Regions from separate parts of the Brevibacterium spongiae genome, predicted to be linked through region 2. Evidence: riboswitches for the same ligand, from Rfam matches in the RefSeq annotation. Region 2 holds a riboswitch; the other holds the start of a gene.
The links. A riboswitch is a leader RNA that binds a small molecule or an ion and turns the genes downstream of it on or off. The one in region 2 is predicted to bind thiamine pyrophosphate.

Region 1: linked by a shared signal. The riboswitch ahead of thiO (glycine oxidase ThiO) and the one ahead of L1F31_RS05440 (ECF transporter S component) in region 2 are both predicted to bind thiamine pyrophosphate.

Annotation. Positions count from the first base shown of each region.
Region 1 covers NZ_CP093443.1:1,704,072-1,711,503, reverse strand. The annotation lists gene L1F31_RS07705 (alpha-hydroxy acid oxidase) at 1-844, opposite strand, end outside; gene L1F31_RS07700 (response regulator transcription factor) at 993-1,667, opposite strand; gene L1F31_RS07695 (sensor histidine kinase) at 1,670-2,848, opposite strand; gene L1F31_RS07690 (DedA family protein) at 3,001-4,392, shown strand; gene L1F31_RS07685 (ketopantoate reductase family protein) at 4,346-5,299, opposite strand; gene thiE (thiamine phosphate synthase) at 5,296-5,982, opposite strand; TPP riboswitch at 5,995-6,098, shown strand; gene thiO (glycine oxidase ThiO) at 6,088-7,278, shown strand; gene thiS (sulfur carrier protein ThiS) at 7,275-7,432, shown strand, end outside.
Region 2 covers NZ_CP093443.1:1,229,549-1,236,980, reverse strand. The annotation lists gene L1F31_RS05460 (MmgE/PrpD family protein) at 1-956, opposite strand, end outside; gene L1F31_RS05455 (DUF4916 domain-containing protein) at 1,173-1,712, shown strand; gene L1F31_RS05450 (universal stress protein) at 1,850-2,809, shown strand; gene L1F31_RS05445 (purple acid phosphatase family protein) at 2,834-4,693, opposite strand; TPP riboswitch at 4,817-4,924, shown strand; gene L1F31_RS05440 (ECF transporter S component) at 4,948-5,577, shown strand; gene L1F31_RS05435 (ABC transporter ATP-binding protein) at 5,577-7,124, shown strand; gene L1F31_RS05430 (energy-coupling factor transporter transmembrane component T family protein) at 7,117-7,432, shown strand, end outside.

The sequences.
Region 1 (7,432 bases), 470 kb from region 2:
CGTCGGCGGTGAGAATGCCCTTGACGAAGAGCGTGCCCGGCCACTGCTCACGAATCCACCGCAGGTCGTCGAGGTCGAGTGTGGGGTCGAACATCGTCTGCGTCAACTCGGCCAATGACTGGGAGGTGTTCGACAGGGAGGCGTATTTCGGCGGTTCTGTGGTGAGGAAGTTGAACCACCAGCCGGGCCGGTACGACGCGTCGAGGATCGTCCCCAGATTCAGTCGGGGAGGAATCGACAGTCCATTGCGGTGGTCGCGCAGCCGCTGACCGGTGATCGGGGTGTCGACGGTCACCAGCAGAGTCTCGTAACCGCTGGCGTGGGCACGTCTGAGCAGTTCGAGGCTGCGCTGACGGTCCTTCCACAGATAGAGCTGGAACCACCGCGTCGAATCCGGTGCCGCCTGGGCGACTTCTTCGACGGATGTTGTGCCCATCGTCGACAGGGAGAACGGGATGCCGGCCTTCGTCGCCGCTCGCACACCGGCGACCTCTCCGGCGGAGTGCATCATCCGCGTGTAGCCGGTCGGGGCGATGCCGAAGGGCAGGCGGGTCTTCGCACCGGCGATGGTCGTCGACGTGTCGGGAGCGTCGACACCGTGGAGGATGCGCGGCAGCAGCTCGACCTGGCCGAGGGCCTCACGGTTCTTCCGCAGGGTCCTCTCGTCCAGTGCCGCCCCGTCGACGTAGTCGAAGGGGGCTCGCGGCGTGACCCGTTTGGCGATGCGGCGCAGGTCCCAGATATCGGCCGCGGATTCGAGCCTCGCCGCGACTCGGTCGAACCGGGGCGGTTCGAACTGCAGCAGCGGTGCGAGTTCTCTGATGTCGGGGAAACGACGCTTCATCTCTCTCCTTGCGCATTGTCCCGAGATAGTTCTCGGACCGGACAACGCCAGTCTATGGACGCGGCCGCGCCTCCCGTTCGAGAGCCCATCATGCAAACATCGTGCGAGAGCCCGTCATGCAGACGATCAGGACCGGTCGAGGAACGATTCAGGATCGGTCGAGGTAGGCGAGCACCGCTGCGACTCGGCGGCTCGTCGTCTCCCCCGCGTGCAGGCCGAGTTTGTCGAAGATCGCACTGATCGCCTTCTCCACGGAGCTGATGGAGACGAAGAGTCGTTCGGCGATGCCCCGGTTCGACAGTCCCTCGGCCATGGCTTCGAGCACCTCGGCTTCCCGCGGTGTCAGTGACGAGAGGGTGTTCTGCTTTTCCGAGGTGCTCAGCAGCTGTCGGACGACCTCAGGATCGATGACGGTTCCGCCTGCGGCGATCCGGTTGACGGAGTCGAGGAACCGGTCGATATCGGTCACTCGGTTCTTCAGCAGGTAGCCGACGCCCACGGATTCGGTGCTCAGCAGCTCCGTCGCGTATTCCCGGAGCACGTACTGGCTGAGCACGAGCACTCCGATGTCAGGGAAGCGCCGTTTGATCGCCAGAGCGGCTTCGAGGCCCTCCGTCGTGTGGGTCGGCGGCATCCGCACATCGACGATCGCAAGATCAGGGTGGAGCTCTGCGACAGTGCGCAGCAGTTCGTGTCCGTCGCCGACGGAGGCGACGACGCTGATCCCCTCGTCCTCGAGCAGACTGCGGACTCCTTCACGCAGCAGCACAGCATCATCGGCCAGAACGACGCGCATTCCGGTCTCATCAGGTGTTTCGGTCATGGTCACCTCTCGACGGTCTCGGTTTCAGGGGCGATCCCGTGCGGGATCCGAGCACTCACTGTGGTGCCTGCACCGGCGGGTGAGTCGATGCTCAGCGCTCCGTCGAGGGCTCCGACACGTCGTGCGAGTCCTTGCAGTCCGCCCCCGTTCGGGTCGGCTCCGCCGCACCCGTCATCGACGACTGTGACGGTCAGCATCGCCTCGTCGTCGATGATGGCGACGGTGACGGATTCCGCCTCGGCGTGTTTGACGACGTTGGTCACCGCCTCGCGGATGAGGAAATAGGTCGCGGATTCGATGGCAAGGGGAAATCTGCGGTCCGGCACCTCGGTCACGGTCAACGGCACGGGACTGCGGTCTGCGATCCTCACGAGCACGGGACCGAGCCCATGGTCGTCCAACGCTGTCGGGTAGACCCGCCACGCCACTTCCCGCATTTCGTCGATGAGGTCCTGGGACTGGACGAGCGCATCGTCGAGCAGCCTGCGAGCCTTGACCGGATCCGTGGCGCGCTGGGCTCGGGCGAGGAGCACGGACAGGGACACGACGTTCTGCTGCACTCCGTCGTGCAGATCCCGTTCGATGCGGCGTCGTTCCTCGTCGATGGCCAGGACGACTCCGCGCCTGGTCGTCAGCAGCTCACCGATCCGGGTGTTGAGAGCGTGAGGACGGGTCACCTCGGCGAATGTCGCGTCGATGCGGCCGTGCGCCCAGTTCGCCGCCTCGGCGATCACGACGGCACCGATGAGGTTGGCCGCGCCGTAGAGGACGCCGACGAAGAGGGTGGGCTGGGAGATCGTCCACATATCGAAGCCGATGTCGATGGCTCCGCCGATGAAGAGTCCCTGGATCAGGGAGCCGATGGTGACGACGATGAACCCGCCGAGGAGGTTGAGAGTCGGTGCGATGGCGATCCCGGCGACGAGTCCGCTGCAGAGAAGAAACCGGCGCTGGTGCGGAGGGGTCGAGAGGACGAGGCCGAAGCCGCGGGAGTGCCGGGACAGTTCCCAATTCCGCACCCGCTCGGCCCACGGTGAGGCAGGTGAGAGCACGGATGTCACGAGGAGCGGCAGGAAGAGCAGACCGCCCCAGAGGACGGCGAGGAGGGAGCGGCCCCACCGGGCGGCGAACATCCGGGTCTCGGGTGGGATCCGGGTGGTCAGCGAACTCGGCCAGGGCATGGATCGATCGTAGCAACGCGCACCGCCGGTCCACAGGGGTTCGCCCGCAGTCTCTGGTTCCGGTTTTCCGCATCACGCCTGCCGGCCGACCGCTCACATCATGCGCTCGACCGCGTTCTCGCACCTCGACCGGGTCTCTAACGTGGATGAGCATGGACCTCGCACTCGAGCTGCTCACCGCCGTACTCACCTCCCCGTGGGTCTACCTGCTCATCGCCGTGGCCGCGAGCCTCGATTCTCTGGTGCCCGTCGTGCCTTCGGAGACGCTGCTCATCAGCGCCGCCGCCTTCTCCGCTTCCGGGATCCCCCATCCGGCCGGCCTCGTGCTCGCGGCCGTGCTCGGGGCGCTTGCCGGTGATCTGGCCGCTCACGGGGTCGGTCGATTCGCCCGGTCGCGACTGGCACGGTCACGAACGCGACGGTCACGGACACGGCCGTCACGTCAGCGCGCCTCGCGGCTGGGACGGTCACAGACCAGCCCTTCGCGACTGCGAACCTCGTGGCTGCGACAGGTCGCCTGCCGGCTGCGGCAGCGCACCTCGGGAGTCGTCGATTCCGCCTGTTCCGCCTTCGCTCGGCGAGGCGCGTCCGCCCTCGTCGCCGGTCGCTTCATTCCCGGGGGTCGCACGCTGACGACGATCGGTTCGGGGATGCTCAGGTTTCCCGTGCGTCGGTTCCTTCTCTGGGACGCGATCGGCAGCCTGGCCTGGGCACTCTATTCGACGGGGATCGGGCTGATCGGCGGCGCTGTGTTCGACGACCGGCCGCTGCTCGGAGTGGCCGTCGGCATCGGCATCGCACTGTTCATCACCGGGGCGGCCGAATTCGTCCGACGCCTCCGCCGCACGGCCTGGGTCTCCGGGGCGCGAATCGGCAAGGCCCCGACCGGCAAGTTCCCGACGGACAAGTTCCGCGACGCCGGGCCCCGCGTCGACACGTCGCGGGGCCGAAGTGGCATCATGGAGACGATGTCGAATACGCACGTATGGTATGTCAGCTACGGATCGAACATGGCTCGCGACCGGCTCGCCTGCTATCTGCAGGGTGGTCGACCGCCCGGCGCGCATGTCACCTATCCGGGAGCGCGGGATGGCACTCCGCCCCGCGCAGAAGCCGGAATCGAACTGCCCGGCGCGATCTACTTCGCCGGAGCCTCGAAGGTGTGGGGCGGAGGAATGGCGTTCTACGACCATCACATTCCCGGCCCCACTCCGGCCAAGGCCTACCTCATCACCGCCGCACAGTTCGCCGATGTCGCAGCCCAGGAGATGCATCGGCGGCCGGCCGCCGATTCACCGCTGGAGCGCCTCGTCTTCGACCTGCCCGCGGGATCCTCGCATTCGGTGGGGCCCGGCGGGTACGAAACGCTTCTCGTCCTCGACGTCGCTGACGGCGTTCCGGTGGTCACGTTCACCGCCCCGCACGGTTCGGCCGACATCGAACACACCCAGCCGAGCGCACCCTATCTGGCGATGCTGCGCACGGGCGCGGCGGAAGTCAGCGCTGCTTCTGGGCAGCTCCTGCACGCAGCTGCACGAGTGTGAGGTCGAGCAGCGGAGTCTGCACTCCCAGCCCGGCGGCCTTCGTCGACAGATCGCCGAGGATGTGCTCGGCTTCGCTGGGCAGCCCGGCGGTGACATCCCGGTAGAGGGACGAGGTGAACGCCGAACCGTCCTCGGTGAGCATCTTCACCGACATGGCATGCGACTTCTCGGACACCGGATGGCCTGCCGCTGCCGCCACGGCTTCGACTTCGGCGATGATCTGCAGCACGTGATCGTGACCACCGGCGGTCATGATCGCCCCCACCGGGGCACGGAACAGGCAGGTGACGACCCCGGCGGCGGCGATGAACGCCCATTTCTCCCACAGCCCGCCGGTGATGTCGTCGATGACCTGCAGTCCGAAACCGGGGACGTCGAGTGCGGCGGCGATCGGCGCGGGAACCTCTCGGCCGTCGAGGTCGCCGATCGTCATCACCGACAGTCCGGTGAGCTGATGGACCGCATCGCCTTTGATGGTGCCGACGATCTTGACGAATCCGCCGAGCACCTGTCCCGGATAGCTCTCCTGCAGCAGGTCGATCTGGGCCATGCCGTTGAGGAATGGGATGATCGTCGTCTTCGGTCCGATGGCGGGGCGGATATCGCCGAGCACCGAATCCAAGCCGTTCGCTTTGACCGCGACGATGACGAGGTCGAATGTGCGTGGGTTCGCCTCCAGTTCGGGCGCGGTGATCACGTCGACGGTGTTCGTCCGGTCGGCATCGGGAGACACGAAGCGCAGCCCGTCGGTGCGGACCCGCTGCGCTTTGGCCTCACGGAGTAAGAAGGTGACGTCCCGACCGGCTTCGAGCAGGTAGGTGCCGAAGGCTCCGCCGGTGGCGCCGGCCCCGGCGATGAGGATCGTGAGTCCGTTTCCCTCAGCTGTTGGGTGCGTGGTCTCTGTCATCCGAGTTCCTCCTTCAACGCCCGTGCGGCTGCGCCGGGATCCTCGGCCGAGGCTATCGCACGGACGACGACGGCGCGGGAGGCGCCCGCGTCTCGGACCTCATCGAGTCTGGCACCGGCGGCGATCCCACCGATGGCGAACCAGGGTTTGTTCGCCGCCGAGGCGGCCACCTCGGTGAGCAGCTGTGTGCCCACGGCGGGACGGCCGGGTTTCGTCGGCGTCTCCCACACGGGACCGACGCAGAAATAGTCGATCTCCGGGTCCGCCTCGGCGGCGAGCGCCTGGTCCAGGGAATGGGTGGAGCGGCCGAGGATGACCTCGGGGCCGAGCACGGCCCTGGCCTGGGCGCTGGTGAGATCTCCCTGCCCGACGTGGAAGACGTCGGCGCCGGTGAGCAGTGCGATATCGGCACGGTCATTGACGGAGAACAGTTTCCCGTGCTCGGCGGCGACGTCGCGAAGCACTTCGAGGACGGCGATCTCGGCTCTGGCTTCCAACGATTTGTCGCGCAGTTGGATGATGTCGACTCCCCCGGAGTAGGCGGCGTGGAGGAACTCGGGAAGATCGCCCTGGGCGCTCCTGGCGTCGGTGCACAGGTAGAGGTCGGCTGCGGCCAATCGGTCGTGCCGCTGGGCACGGAGCGTGCCGGGCACCTCGGTGTGCGGTGGCATATCTGTGGTCATGGTCATAGAGTAGAGGAAGTTCGCGGGAGCCTCACAACGAGGCTGAGAGGGCGTAGGAGCCGACCGTCAGACCTGATGCGGATCATGCCGCCGGAGGGAGAATCCATGCACGTCATCGTCGTCGGGGCCGGAATCATCGGCCTCTCGACCGCGTGGCATCTGCGCCGCCTCAGTGCCGAAGTCACCATCATCGATCCCACCCCGGGCCAGGGGGCGACCCACGCTGCGGCAGGGATGATCGCTCCGGCTGCCGAAGTGGTGTGGGGGCAGACTCCCCTGTACCCGCTGATGCAGACCTCGGCCCGGCTGTACCCGGATTTCGCTGCAGAGGTGGCGAGCGCAACCGGTGCCGATCTCGGCCTCACCGACACAGGCACACTCGTCTGTGCCGGGGACCGTGCCGATCTGCAGGCGCTGCGGGAGCTGCGAGAGAACCAGGACGAGGCCGGCTTCACGACCGAACTGCTCACCGGCTCGCGCGCCAGGAGTCTGGAACCGGCCCTGTCACCGTCGGTGGCCGGGGCCGTCCGCATTCCCGGGGATCATTCCATCGACCCCCGGCGGATCACCTCGGCGCTGCTGACTTCCTTCGCCTCCGGTCTGCTGAGACGACGGGTGACAGGACTCGTCCGGGACGGCGGTGCCACTGTGGGTGTCGAGGTCGAGGACGGCAGTCATCTGTCGGCCGATCAGGTCATCATCGCCGCCGGCACCGAGGCGAACGGCATCACCGGCGTACCTGTCCTGCCATTGCGGCACGTGTGGGGTGATGTCCTGCGACTCCGTGCCCCGGCGGAACTGGACCCCCTCCTCACCTCGACCATCCGTGGATTGGTCAACGGTCGGCCCGTCTATCTCGTTCCCCGTCCCGACGGTGAGATCGTACTCGGGGCCAGTTCCCGTGAGGACGGCCGGTCCGGCATCTCCGCCGGGGCGATGCACCGGCTCCTCCAGGACGGTCAGCGGCTGGTCCCTGGCGTCCTCGACTGTGAGGTCACCGATGTCACCACTCGCGCCCGCCCCGGCTCCCCCGATGATCTTCCGCTCATCGGCCGAGTCGATGACGGCTGCATCGTGAGCACCGGGTACTTCCGCCACGGAATTCTTCTCGCCCCTCTCGGGGGACGCCTCAGCGCCGAGCTCGCGTTGGGTCTTCGCTCGGACTGGCTGCCCGACGGTGCCCTCGACTCCGTGGACCTCCAGCGATTCTCTGCCGACGCCACGATGCCTGCCTCCACCTATGACCCTGCTGATGATCCGCTGCCCACCACCGACTCCCAGAGGAGCCTGTTATGACTCGCACAACATCCGCACCAGCTCAGTCACCGGCCATCGTGCTCAACGGCGAGTCCCGCGCCCTGCCCGCCGCCACCTCGGCGCTCGAGCTCGTCGCCGAGGTCACCGGGCGTCAGCTCCGTGAGGACGGAACCCCGGCCGACGGAGGGCGGCT
Region 2 (7,432 bases):
GTGTGGATGACGACGCGCTTGATCTTCGTCAGGTCCTCGATCTGTCCGCCGAGCTTGCGGGCGAGGTCGATGAGAGCCTGCGCCTGGTATTCGGCCGAGTGCTCCTTGGTGTAGGTGTCGAGGATCGCGCGCTTGGATTCGCCCTTGCCCGGCAGCGGGATGGTGTAGCGGGCTTCGGGGCCGGAGAGGATCCAGGCGATGAAGCCGTCTTCACCTTCGTAGATCGGGTTCGGGGCACCCTCGCCGCGCATGGCGCGGTCGACGGACTCGACGGCCATCTTGCCGGCGAACGCGGGAGCGTGCGCCTTCCAGGACGAGATCTCGCCCTTGCGCGATTGGCGGGTCGCGGTCGTCACGTGCAGGGCCTGCTGGACCGCTTGGAAGGTGATCTCCGTGGGCAGGTGGAGCAGGGCGCCGATGCCGGCCGCTGCTGAGGGGCCGAGGTGGGCGACGTGGTCGATCTTGTGCTCGTGCAGGCACATTCCCTTGACGAGGTCGACCTGGATCTCGTAGCCGGTGGCGATGCCGTTGATGAGGTCCTTGCCTCCGATGCCCTTGTGCTGGGCGACGGCGAGAACGGCCGGGATGTTGTCTCCGGGGTGTGAGTATTCGGCGGCGAGGAAGGTGTCGTGGAAGTCGAGTTCGCGGACTGCCACGCCGTTGGCCCAAGCGGCCCATTCCGGGGAGAAGCGGTCGGTCACCGGCAGGCCGAAGATGTTGGCCCCCGGGTTGAATGGGTGGGTCTGCGCCTGTTCGCGGGCGTGTGTCGGTGCGGAACGGCTCACCGAGGCGGCCGCGACGGCGGCGTTGTCGATGACGCGGTTGATGACCATCTCGGTGACGTCTGCGTCGACCGGCGTGGGGTCGGATGCGACCTCGGCGATCTTCCAGGCGAGCTGATCTTCGCGAGCCAGGTTCTCTGAGCTCTTATGAGTGCGGACTTCATGATTGATCATGGATACCCCTTCATAGTCCTCGACCGGATCGGTCAGCGAGTGCTGACACAACTGTAGGTCACGTCACCTCAGCGCGTCGCGACCGGTCGAAAATTTATCTCGATATCAAGATACTTTACCCGATGTGTGTGCTGGTTCACCACACGGCATGTGCGGGTTACTCACACGGGAGGTGAGCCTCTTCTGCCGATGCTCGCGATATGGGACGATTGCTCCATGACTCGCACCGCCCTGGATTATGACGAGAACTGGTTCGACGACGACGAGTTCGCCCGTCTGCGCAGACGCATGCCGATCCCCTATGTCAATGCGATTCCCGTGCGGGTCGGCGAATCGGGCAACGTCGAGCGCATCGGACTGCTGCTGCGCAGCCTCGAGGACGGCACCCTGGGTCGTGAGGTCGTGGGCGGGCGCATCCGCTTCCACGAATCGATCCGCTCAGCACTCATGCGTCACGCCGAGAACGATCTCGGACCGATGGCGCTGCCGGTCATCCCACCGGCGATCTCCCCGTTCCACATCGCCGAGTACTTCCCCACCGAAGGCTCCGCCCTGCTGCACGATCCCCGGCAGCACGCGATCTCGATGTGCTTCATCCTCGAGGTCCGCGGCGAATGCACCCCGCGCGCCGATGCCCTCAGCCTCGACTGGCTGACCCCGGAGGAGACCCTGCGCCCCGATATCACCAGCGAGCTCTGCCATGGTCAGGACTTCATCCTCAAGGCCGCACTCACGCACCTGGGCTTCCCGATCTGAGACCGCAGCTCTCACCGACGCACTTTTTCTACACTCCGTAGAATTGCCTTGGTAGACTGGTGGTGACGCGGACGATACCGCTGGTCGGGGCCGTCGTCAGCGTCTGGGTTGGCCAGGCCCCGAGGGAGAGGTTTGAGATGTCTGCCCAGTCCCCTATGCCCGAGTCCGATACCCCCGAATCACGTGCGGCCGGTGCGCAGCCGTCCGAGTCCGGCCTCAACCGGGAACTCGGCGTGCTCGTCGGCTTCGACGGTTCCGAACTCGCAGCTCTCGCCGTGCGCTTCGGCGCGCTGGAAGCAGCGCGGCGGAAGACCACGCTGACCGTCGTGACCGCGTATCCGCTGCCGACGATGATCTATCCGAATATGGCCTCGATTCCCAATGAGCCCGAGGACACGAAAGCGGAGAAGGAAGCGGAGAAGACCCTCGCCGAGGCGGTCGAACTCCTCCGCGATCACCCCGGTGAGAAGAGCTTCCGCACAGCGCCGGGCGATGCCGCGGGCTCGCTCATCACGCTGAGTGCCGACGCCGAGGTGATCGTCCTCGGTGCGCGCGGGCGCGGCGGCTTCATGGGCCGCGTCCTCGGTTCGGTGTCCACCGCCGTGCCGGCCCACGCCCACTGTCCGACCATCGTCGTCCCGCATCATGCGACGAAGGCCGACGCCGACGGACCGGTCGTCGTGGCCGTCGACGGTTCGGATACCGGTCGGGTCGCCATGGTCACGGCGGCTGCCGAGGCCGCCGTGCGTGAGGCCCCTCTCGAAGTCGTGGCGGTGCTGCCGGCGGGGGAGGAATGGCTCTACTGGTATCCCGAGCTCGAACTGAGCTCCGAGGTCACAGGGCGGCGGCAGAAGCAGATCGCCACCGGTCTGGAGGGTGAGGTCGCGCAGCTGTCGGCGCAGTTCCCGGACCTCGAGGTCTCATCCTCGGTGCCGGTCGGCGAACCCACACATACGCTGGTCGAGATCAGCGCCCGGGCACAGCTGACGGTGATGGGCACGCGCGGGCGCGGGCGCATCAGGAGCGCACTGCTCGGCTCCGTCTCACGCGGCGTACTCAACCATGCCGAAGGCCCGGTGATGATCGTCCCGAGCTGACGGAATTCGCCCGATTCGGGACGGTCAGGCTCGTCCCGCACCTCGGCGTCGTCGTGCCGCTGCGACCAACACGGCGCCGAGGATGACCGCCACCGCACCGACGGCCACAGGCAGACCGAGGTCGCCGCCGGTGCGGGGCAGGTCGCCTCCCGCCTCGGCTCCGGCGTCGGCTTGAGCTCCGGTGCCCGCATCGGCCGAGGCGGAGTCTCCTTCGGCTCCGGCGTCGGCCTGACTCCCGGTTCCTTGTGCTCCGCTGGCATCTGCGCCATCGGCACCTGTGCCTGCGTCTGCGCCGTCCGCGCCGCCGGCATCTGCGCCTGCCCCGTCAGCGTCACCACCTGCCCCAGCGTCAGCATCCGTACCGTCGGCCTCGGCATCCGAGCCGCCAACTCCGCCGTCCGACCCGTCCGCGCTGGTATCGGCTTCCGCGTCCTCACCGGGCCCCGGTTCGCCTGATCCTGCGCGGGTGAGTTCCACATCGTCGACCTGTTCCGAGGCAGCCTGGCTCTCCGCTTGGCCCTCCGACTGTCCCCCGCCGCCTGCCGGCACTTCGTAGGTCGTGGCCTGCAGCGCGTCGTCACTGACTCGGACGCGGGTGAAGGCGGGAACGTCGTTGTAGACGCTCTTGCCTTCCCACTCGAGCCCGGGGACGTGGCTGTAGAACTTCGATCCCGTCGACGAGGTGAGAGTGAGATAGAGCGTCTGCCCCTCCGCCTTCTCCTGTTCACGTCCCGCATCTGCTCCGGGAATCGGCTTGCCTTCACCGTCCATGAGGAACGTGCGGTTGTAGATGTGGTCGTGCCCGGAGACCACGAGATCGATGTCGTTGCGGGCCGCGACCGGCGGAATCGCCTTCCGCAGCCGTTTCACATCGGCGTCGTCCCAGTGGGTGGCCGTCGAGTAGATCGAGTGGTGGAAGCCCAGCACCGTCCAGCGCGCCTGGTCACCGTGTTCGGCGACGACGTCGTCGATGAACTCTGCGTGGGCGTCCATATCCGAGCTGTTCGAGTTGATGTTGATGAACAGAACGTCGGATTCGGTGAACCAATAGTCCCCACCCGAAGTGAGGGGCCCACCGCCGCCATGGTCGGCGCTGACATTGGGCCGGTTGAAGTGCTGTTCGTATGCCTTGGACGATACGTCGTGATTGCCGATCGTCGTCGCCTGCGGCAGTGTGCGGGTCGGGTCCGGGGCCAGGTACTGCCCGTACTCGTCCTGACTGATGGCACTGTTGACCTGATCTCCGAGCGAGTAGAAGAAGTCCGGATTCTTCGCTGTGGCCACCGCCGAGGTGAGCGTGCGGTCCCACGCCGATGCGTCGTCGGGGGTTCCACCTCCCGCACCGATCTGCGGGTCACCGAAGACGAGGAATTCGTCGTCACCGCCGTCGTCTCCCGTCGTGAACCGTGCCACCTCGGTGAAGCCGTCCTCCTCGCTGCCGACTTGATAGGCGTATTCGGTGCCGGGTTCCAGGTCGGTCATCGTCGCATGGTTGAAGTGGCGGGAGAGATCGGCTCCGATCCCGGAATCTGTGGTCTCGGCTGTCTGCGCATCGTCGGGCAGCTCGTTGCCTGCGAGTTCGCTCGCCGGCGCCCACCGGACCTCTCCCCCGCCCGAACTCTCACTCATCCAGGAGACATTGCGTGCGGTCGAATCGGCTCCGACCTGCAGCACGGCATCGGTGATCGCCTCAGTACCGGTCTCCGTCCGCTGCTGCGGACCCGTCTCATCGCTGGTGCGCGGCTGCGACTCCGTCGGTCCGGGACTCGGCGTACCGGAGCCCAGGCCTTGAGCATCGGCGGGAAGCGGAGCGGCCACCAGCCCGGTGAGCAGAACACCGGCGGACAGGGCGGAGAACCGGCGTCGGAGGCGATGAGTCGTCATTCGCCCATTTCTACTCACCAGTAGTGAAGTAGTGTTCGAAGGCTGTCGACGTCCAGCGGAACGGGAAGTGAACCCTCGATGACCGAGGCGGAGCGGTCGCGGGTCTCCCCTGTTGTACAGTGGTGGCTACGACAGGGGAGCGCCGTCAGGGGCGCTGAGAGTGCAGACGAGCTGCAGACCCTCGAACCTGATGCGGTTAGCACCGCCGAAGGAAGTCGAGACTCTTCACCCCTCCTTGTGACTGAGGAGGCATCATGCCGAAAACCACCACGCCCGATTCCACGACGCCTGCCAAGCCGGTCCACACGCTGGCGCCCAAGACGAAATCGTGGCGGGTCGTCGACTATGTCACCACCGCAGTGCTCGGCATCGCCGTCGGGCTCGTCTTCTGGGTGCTGGCGCTGAGTTGGAAGGTCCTCGAGCTCGCGTTCCAGGCCTTCCCACCCTCGATCGGCCTCATCGCCGGGCTGTGGGTGCTGGCCGGGCCTCTGGCCGGTGCGATCATCCGCAAGCCCGGCGCCGCACTGCTGTGCGAGCTCATCGCCGCCATCGTCGAAGCGGTCCTCGGGTCTCATTTCGGGGCGACGGTGCTGCTGTCCGGATTCCTGCAGGGCCTCGGCGCCGAACTCGTCTTCGCGGCCTTCGGGTACAGGCGATTCACGCTGTGGGTCACGGCTCTGTCCGGGGTGCTGGCGGCGGCGTTCATGGCCGTGAGCGAGAACATCATGTACAACGCCGAATGGCAGTTCTCCTTCCAGGCCGCCTACGCGGTGTGCGCGATCATCTCCGGTCTCGTCATCTCCGGCATCGGCGCCTGGTTCGCCTACCGGGCGATCGCGAAGACCGGGGCGCTGAGTTCGTTCGCCTCCGGCCGTCTGCGCTGATGGCGCTGCCGATCACGGCGCGCGGGTATTCGTGGACGCATGCCGACCGTGACGCTCCGGCCGTCGGCCCCCTCGACCTCGACATCGCCGCCGGTGAGAAGGTGCTCGTCCTCGGGTCCTCCGGGGTGGGCAAGTCGACGCTGCTTCACGCGATCGCTGGCGTCCTCTCCGACGAATCCGGTGAGGCGACCGGTGAGCTCCTCATCGGCGGAGACGCCCCGGACCCTCGCCGAGGCGGCACCGGGCTGGTCCTCCAAGATCCCGATTCGCAGGTGATCTTCTCCCGCATCGGCGACGATGTCGCCTTCGGAATGGAGAACCTCGGCCTGCCTGCCGAGGTCATCGCGGCCCGGATTCCCGCCTCGCTGCGTGCGTTGGGACTCAACCTGCCGCAGGATCATCCGAGTGCCGCCCTGTCCGGTGGGCAGAAGCAGCGGTTGGCGCTGGCGGGCATCCATGCGATGGCACCGGAGGTCATCGTCCTCGACGAGCCGACGGCCAATATCGATCCTGGTTCTGCCGAGGATGTCCGTGATGCCGTGCTTGCTGTGCAGGCCGAGACCGCGGCGACGATGATCGTCGTCGAACACCGGGTCGGCCTGTGGCTCGACCACGTCGACCGAGTCATCGTGCTCGGTCGGGCGGGGATCGTCGCCCAAGGTTCACCGACGCAGGTCTTCCGTGACCCCGAGCTTCGTGAGACGCTCATCGACTGCGGAATCTGGATGCCGGAGAGTTCCCGCTTTCTCACCTCACCCCGGGGTGCCGCTCCTGATCCCGGACCCGAACCGGTGAGATCCTCTCCGCTGGCCACCGACGGTGGGCAGCGTTCGGAGGGCCGCCTCGGCGAGGTTCTGCTGCGGACGAATCAGCTGAGCGTGGCCCGCCCGCGGATGGCGATACCTGCGGCCACGGACCTTGATCTGAGCATTCGCGCCGGGCAGGCCCTCGGCCTCGTCGGCCCCAACGGGGCCGGGAAGTCGACGACGGCGCTGACGCTGGCCGGGCTCATCCCGGAATTCTCCGGACGGGTCCTCGCCGAGGATGTGCTGCGCGAGGGTGCGAAGCGGGCCCGACCGTACGCGTGGCCCTCGGCCCAGCTGGCCGCGCGCATCGGCATGGTCTTCCAGGAGCCTGCCCACCAGTTCCTCACGGCCAGCGTGACCTCCGAACTCGAACTGGGACCGCGCTTGGCCGGGTGGTCACAGCCGGAGGTCGAGTCCCGGGCGGCCGAGCTGCTCGAGTCCCTCGGTCTGACCGGGGTGGCCGAGGCACACCCGCAGAGTCTCTCCGGTGGGGAGAAGCGTCGCCTGTCGGTGGCGGCGATGCTCGCACCACGGCCGCGGGTGATCGTCGTCGACGAACCGACCTTCGGCCAAGACGCTCTGACCTGGGCAGGTCTGGTCGAAATGTTCCTCGACGTGCTCGCTCGGGGGTCTGCTGTCGTCGCCGTCAGCCATGATCAGGCGTTCCTCGCCGCGATCGGTGCCCGAACGATCGACCTCGGCCGACCGACCATGGTCAGGGCCGGTGATCGTGGTGAGTGAACAGCTCGAACGTCGACACCGGACCACCGCCGAGGCGGGAGTCGAGGATCCGGGTCAGCTCATTCCCGTTGTGCGCAGAACCGCCCTGGTCAGGTGCAATCCGCTGACGAAGATCGCCCTGGCACTCATCCTCATGGTGGGAGCGCTGCTGAGCATCGACCTCGCCTCGGCCGGGGTGGTGCTCGCCTTCTGCCTGCTGGCGCTGCCGGTCACGGGTCTCGATCTCGCAGCCGCTGCCAAGCGACTGTGGTTCCTGCCGGCCGGCGCGCTGGTGGCGGCGTGGGGAACGGCGCTGCTGGCGGAGAAGA